One region of the Cellulomonas sp. P1_G12_2 genome, then DNA from elsewhere that is predicted to be linked to it. Evidence: predicted binding sites of a transcription regulator. Region 1 holds the regulator's gene; the other holds the start of a gene.
The links. The regulator HrcA, encoded in region 1, represses chaperone genes, less so after heat shock. The targets are predictions, from matches to a motif close to TTNGCACTCGNNNNNNNCGAGTGCNAA.
Positions count from the first base shown of each region.

Region 2: the regulator HrcA is predicted to act here: its motif matches at 1,795-1,821, upstream of AC1DXT_RS14910 (Hsp20/alpha crystallin family protein).

Region 1 covers NZ_JBFUBX010000005.1:153,127-156,528, reverse strand. Annotated here, with positions in the region: gene dnaJ (molecular chaperone DnaJ) at 1-769, opposite strand, end outside; gene hrcA (heat-inducible transcriptional repressor HrcA) at 831-1,853, opposite strand; gene AC1DXT_RS16655 (DUF3097 domain-containing protein) at 1,980-2,837, shown strand; gene AC1DXT_RS16650 (hypothetical protein) at 2,883-3,402, opposite strand, start outside.
Region 2 covers NZ_JBFUBX010000004.1:194,261-197,662, forward strand. Annotated here, with positions in the region: gene AC1DXT_RS14900 (CDGSH iron-sulfur domain-containing protein) at 1-50, opposite strand, end outside; gene AC1DXT_RS14905 (iron-containing redox enzyme family protein) at 47-1,024, opposite strand; gene AC1DXT_RS14910 (Hsp20/alpha crystallin family protein) at 1,263-1,703, opposite strand; gene AC1DXT_RS14915 (hypothetical protein) at 1,860-2,381, opposite strand; gene AC1DXT_RS14920 (hypothetical protein) at 2,791-3,402, shown strand, end outside.

The DNA.
Region 1 (3,402 bases):
CGAACGTGTCGTGCTTGCGCTCGCGCACCTCGAGGTAGACGTCTCCGGCCGGACCGCCGGCCGGACCGACCTCGCCCTGGCCGGTGAGCTTGATCCGCGTGCCGGTGTCCACGCCGGCGGGCACGTCCACGGCCAGCGTGCGGCGCGAGCGGACCCGGCCCTCGCCGGAGCACTCGGTGCACGGCTCGGGGATGACGGTGCCGAAGCCGTGGCACGCGGCGCAGGGCTGCGTGGTCATGACCTGGCCGAGGAACGAGCGTGCGACGCGCTGCACCGACCCGCGGCCGCCGCAGACCTCGCAGGTGCGCGGCGACGTGCCCGGACGGCAGCACGACCCGCTGCAGGTCGGGCAGATCACCGCGGTGTCCACCGGGACCTCGCGGTGCACGCCGAACGTGACCTCGGCGAGGTCCAGGTCGAGCCGCACGAGGGCGTCCTGACCCCGGCGGGCCCGCGGGATCGGGCCGCGCTGCGCCGCCGCGCCCGTGGCGGCACCGAAGAACGTCTCGAAGATGTCCTGGAAGCCGAAGCCGCCACCCATGCCGCCGCCGGGGGACGACGGGTCCCCGCCCAGGTCGTAGGCGCGACGCTTCTCGGGGTTGCCGAGGACGTCGTACGCGCGGGAGACGTCCTTGAACGTGTCCTCGGAGCCGGCGTCCGCCCCCGCGACGTCGGGGTGGTGCTCGCGGGCGAGCTTGCGGTACGCCTTCTTGATCTGCTCCGGCGTCGCGTCGCGCGGCACGCCGAGGATCTCGTAGTAGTCGGTCACAGGAGGGTCTGCTCGCTTCCAGGTGTCTCTGGGCAGGTGTCAGGACAGGTTGTCGGGGGCGTCATTGCGCGAGGATGCGCGTCAGGTACCGGGCCACCGCGCGGACCGCGGACATGGTGCCGGGGTAGTCCATCCGGAGCGGGCCGATCGAGCCGATGCGCGCCACCGAGCCACCACCCTCGTCGCCGTAGCCGGTGGTCACGAAGCTCGTCTCGAACAGCCCGTCGTGCTGGGTCTCGCGGCCGATGCGCACCGCGACCGTCGCATGGTCCTCGGCCATCTCGGACAGCAGCCGCAGGAGCACCACCTGCTCCTCGAGCGCCTCGAGCACCGGGCCGATCGCGCGCACGTCGGTGCTGCCGACGCGCGCGAGGTTGGCGGTGCCGGCCAGCACCACGCGCTCCTCGGACTCCTGCGCCAGCGTCTCCTCGAGCACCGCGACGACCGCGTTGACGAGCGCCTGGTCCGCGGGCGCGAACGCGTCGGTCAGCTCGCCCAGCGCCACCGGCAGCTCGGACAGCCGACGCCCGRCCGCGCTCACGTTCAGGCGCGACCGCAGCCGCGCCACCACCGCCTCGTCGAGGTCCGTGACCAGCTCCAGCGTCCGCTGCTCGACGCGGCCCGTGTCGGTGATGAGCACGACGAGCAGGTGGCGCGAGCCGACGGGGACGAGCTCCACGTGCCGCAGCGCCGAGCGCCGCAGGGACGGGTACTGCACCACGGCGACCTGGTGCGTCAGCTGCGCGATGAGCCGCACGGCCCGGTCGACGACGTCGTCGAGGTCCTGCGCGTTCTCCAGGAACGTGCCGATGGCACGGCGCTCCGGGCTGGACAGCGGCTTCACCGTCGAGAGCTGGTCGACGAACAGCCGGTAGCCCTTGTCCGTCGGCACCCGGCCGGCCGACGTGTGCGGCTGGGCGATGTACCCGCCCTCCTCGAGGGCGGCCATGTCGTTGCGGATGGTCGCGGGCGAGACGCCGAGCGAGTGCCGCTCGACGAGCGCGCGCGAGCCCACAGGCTCCTTGGTGGCGACGTAGTCCTCGACGATCGCGCGCAGCACGTCCAGCCGCCGGTCCTCGCTCATGTCGCCTCCTCCGTCGTCACCACGGGGTAGCACTCCCCGCACAGGAGTGCCAATGCTACGCCGGGGGCGGGAGACTCACGGGGCGGCGTCCGGTGAGGGCGTGACCGAGACCCCTAGGCTGCCCGGGTGAACGACGACCGCTACGGCTCGGACGTGCTCGGGGGCTCCGGCTCGACGCACCACCGACCCACCCGCACCAGCCGCCCGCAGCCCGCCGAGACCGGCCTCGTCGTCGAGGAGGTCACCACCGGGTGGGTCGGCGCCGTCGTCCGGGTGGAGAAGTCGGGCGGCCAGCACGTCGTCGTCCTCGAGGACCGGCGCGGCCGCACCCGCACCTTCCCGCTGGGTCGCGGCTTCTGGCTCGACGGCGAGCCCGTGGCGCTCACCGCCCCCGTGCGCGCCCCGGCACCTGCGAAGCCCACCCGGACGGCCTCGGGGTCCGTCGCCGTGCACGACGCCCGCGCTCGCGTGGCCCGCGGCAGCAGGATCTGGGTCGAGGGCAAGCACGACGCCGAGCTGGTGGAGAAGGTCTGGGGCGACGACCTGCGGCTCGAGGGCGTGGTGGTCGAGCTGCTCGACGGCGTCGACAACCTCGCCGACGCCCTGCGTGACTTCTCCCCCGGCCCCGGTCGCCGCGTGGGGGTGCTGGTGGACCACCTGGTGTCCGGGTCGAAGGAGAGCCGGATCGCCGCCGACGCCGTCCGCGGTCACCCCGCGGGTTCCGTCCTCGTGCTCGGGCACCCGTACGTCGACGTGTGGCAGGCCGTCCGACCCGAGCGCATCGGGCTGTCCGCGTGGCCAGTCATCGAGCGCGGCACCGAGTGGAAGCACGGGATCCTGCGCGAGCTCGGCTGGCCCGCGGACGAGCAGGCGGACGTCGCCCGGGCGTGGCAGCGGATCCTGCGGTCGGTGCGCAGCTACGCCGACCTGGAGCCGAGCCTGCTGGGCCGCGTCGAGGAGCTCATCGACTTCGTCACGGCATGACGGTGCCCGGCCGACCAGGGGTCGACCGGGCACCCGTGCAGACGATCAGGCCGCGATCGGGTCCCCGAGCAGGCGCTTGAACAGGAACGCCGTCGCGAGCAGCACGACCGGCACGGCGACCAGCAGGCCGACGCCGCAGAGGATCGCACCGCCGATGAAGATCGCGATGCTGAGCAGGTAGAACAGGATCGTCGTCGACAGGTTCGCCGTGACGAGCTGGTAGCTGGCCTTCATGGCGTCGATCGGCGCCAGGCGCTTGTCGATGACGAACCAGAAGGTGAACAGCAGCAGGAAGTTCACCGCGAGCGCGATCAGCCCGCCGAAGAACGGGACGACGTTGAGCACCGCGTTCACCACAGCGAGGATCAGCGCGGTGAGGATGACCGGCCCCGGCTCGACGATCCTGAAGAAGTCGCCGAAGCTCAGCTGCCGACCCTCGGTGACGTCGAGCGCCGCCCGGATGAACGCCGCCTGGATGAGGTAGCCGGCGATCGCGGCCACGGCGGAGAACACGAACGTCCCCAGCGAGAACCCGAGCGAGATGCCCGCGGACATGTCGCCGTCC
Region 2 (3,402 bases), on a different contig from region 1:
GACGGCGTCCGGGTCGGTCGGCGGTCCACGGGGCGGTCGGAGGTGGTCATGCGGTCCGCAGCGAGGAGACGCCGGCCTCCCAGGCGGACAGGAGGTGCTGCCCGACCACCTCGTCCAGGTACAGGCACGTCGCGGCGCCGAACAGGACGTCGTGCAGCAGCTCCGGCTCCTGCTGGACCAGGGCACCCGCCAGGTCGCGCCCGGCGATCTGCTCGTGCACGGCGTCCGCCTCGACGTGCTCGTCGAAGTACTCCGTCGTGCTCTGGTCGAACCCGTGGCGGCGGAACCCGTCGCCGTAGAGCCGGTTCGGCAACGACGACGTCATCTCGAAGGCGGCGAGGTGTCCGGCGGTCGCACCGCGCCACCGCCGGTGCAGCCCGAACAGGGACATGACGTTGACGCCGGCCAGGGTGACCGCGGGGATCTGCTCGACGTAGGCGCCGTACTCCGGGTCCAGCGCGGCGCCCCGCATGGTCCGCGCGAACAGCTCGCAGTGCATCCGCTCGGGGTCGCCGCCTCCGTACTCGTCGGCCTGGATCTCCACCAGTGCGGCCTTGGGTCGTCCGACGAGGCGCGGGATCGCCCACGTGTGGGGGTCCGCCTCCTTCAGCTGGTAGATCGACCGCTGCACCAGGAGCTCGCGGAGCTGCTCCTGCGTCGCCCGCTTGGCCACGTACCGCGCGACGCTGGGACCGGGGCTCGGCGCCGTCAGGGCGAACAACGCCTCGGCGACCGCCGCCCGTTCGGGCGCGACCTCCTCAGGGACCTGGACCCGCTCGGACAGGTGCCGCTCGACCGCGGACTCGATCAGGCGCCGCGCACCCAGCACCTCCGGCGACCACTCCCAGTCGTCGTCGACGCCCTCGAAGCCGCGGTAGAAGAGCTCGTACATGACGTAGAGCGTCAGCTGCACGTCCTCGTCCGAGAGCAGGTCGGCGGAACGCTCGAGCACCCGCCGGGTCAGTGGCGCCAGCTCTCCGACGCCCGTTCCCCCGTCGAGCGGAGTGCTCAGGACCTCCGTCACGGCACGACTCAGTGGCCCCCGCGGGCTGGGTAGTTTCACGGCCGGTCCTTCTCGACGCCGGCGTCCCTCCAGCCCGACCCTGGAGCGGGGGGCGCCTGCGAACAGCCTCACATGTGTCGCGGCTGCCGCAACCGGGAACACGGGGCGGTGGCGGGGGCGCGGGCCTCGGCTCGCCCGCACAAGGCGTGCACTCGTCGCCCGGTGTTGCTCTCGCAGCCGAGCGCCCCCGCCACGACCCTCACGCGATCGCGTCGCTCCCGGACGTGATCGCTGCGGTGTCACCCGCGTGCTGCACCTCGATGCGCCGCGGCTTGGCATCCTCCGCGACGGGGATCGTCAGGGTCAGCACACCGTCGGCATACGTCGCCGAGATGGCGTCCAGCGCGAGGCCCCGGCTCACGGTGAGCTGTCGGGCGTAGGTGCCGACGGGGCGTTCCTTGGCCAGCCACTGCACGTCCTGCTCGGCGCGCGCCGTGCGCTGCGCCCGGATCGTCAGGGTGCGGTCCTCCACGTTCACGTCGATCGTTCCCGGGTCCGCGCCCGGCAGGTCCACGTGGAGCACGTAGTGGTCGCCCGAGCGGTACAGATCCATCGGCATGGTCGCCGACGCCCGTTCGGCAGTCAGCACCTGGGCAAACAGGCGGTCGAACTCCTGGAACGGGTCGAATCGCGTAGCCATGACCCCACCTCCTCTGCGTCGAGGGCACCGGACCGTCCGGGCCCCGAGTGTCGGCCGACCCCGCAGGGCCGGACTGGCTACACCAGCAGACTTAGCACTCTCGCCGCGAGAGTGCCAGTGGTGAGAACGGGCGTTCGCGCGCGGCGAACGCCCGCGTCAGGTCTCGCTCACGTCGCGCGCGCCGGCCGCGACACGGTCCCGTGCCACCGTCGCGAGCCGCTCCAACAGCTCGACCTGGGCGAGCCCGCGCCGGTCGAGCTCCTCGAACCGCTCGCGCTCCAGACCGAGCGCGCTGCTCCAGGACGCGAGCGACTCCCAGAGGCCGCGCTTCGCGTTGACACCGCCCCGCAGCAGCTCGAGCTCGAGCAGTGCGGACAGGGGTGACGCCGAGGTGAGCCGTCCGTTGGGCTTGAGGCGGCCGAGCCGCTCTCCGGCCGCGGCACCCACGGGCTTCCAGCGGCTCAGCCGCACCCCGAGACCCTCCGCGAGATCGAGCAGGGTCGCGCGCTCTCGCGTCAGCTCCTCCGCGAAGCCGCCGATCGGGTGGCCCAGCGGTGTGCCGTCATACGCGCGCGCCATCCGTCGCGACCTCGCGATCGCACCCGTCGCACCGGCGACGTGGTCGGAGAGGTAGATCCTCAGCAGTCGTCGGTCGACGTCGACCCCGTGCGAAGCCATCGGTCCTCCTCGAGGTGCGCGCGCTGGGACGGCGATCGGTCCCGACCGTACCCGCGCGACCACCGCTCGCAACCGGCGGCGACTTGCGCAGCGGAACCAGCAGGAACAGGACGGCTCGGGTGGCGAGCGCGGAACGACGGGCCTACCGTCCGATGAGTCGGATCGACATCGTCACCGGCACACCGTCACCCGGGACAAGAAGCGTCTCCGGGGCAGGGCACGGGCTCTGGGCACAGGAGCGCAGGCCCGCGCACACGCCTGATCGCGTTCTCTGAAGCGATCGGCCTGGACCCGTGCGGACGGTCGCGCGGCAGAAAGTCCGCGCCCACCCAACCCCTCTCGGATCGGTTGCGCCCGGCCACGTCGGCCGGGCTGTCGGCCGTCCGACGACTCGAGATGAGACCGCACCATGACTGACGACTACACCAGCAGCTATCCCCTCCCGGAGAACGGGAGCACCGCGGACACCGCCAGGGAGCAGGCCAGCACCCTCAAGGCGAAGGCCGCGGATGCCGGCGGGCACCTGCTCGACGACGCGAAGGGCGAGGCCGCGGCGGTCACCCACGAGGCCCGGCGACAGCTGGGCGACCTCTGGTCGCAGGCCCGCACCGAGGTGACCGGACAGGCCGCCACCCAGCAGTCCCGGCTCGCCGGCGGACTGACCTCCGTGGGCGGTCAGCTGTCACAGATGGCGTCCGCCCCGGCCGAGCAGAACCTCGCCACCGACCTCGTTCGCGAGGTGGGCGACAAGGTGGACGCCCTGGGCCGCTGGCTCGAGGGCCACGGGCCGGACGAGGTGCTCGACGAGGTCCGCAGCTTCGCCCGGCGCCGCCCGGGCACGTTCCTCGTCATCGCCGCCGGTGCAGGTGTCGTCCTCGGCCGGCTCACCCGTGGACTCAAGGACGCGCCCTCCGCACCCGCCCCCGCACCCGCACCCGTCCGCAGGTCGGTGACCGAGCCCCTGCCCGCGACGGCGTACTCCGACCCGGTGGAGGAGCGTCCCCGCTTCACCGACCCGTTC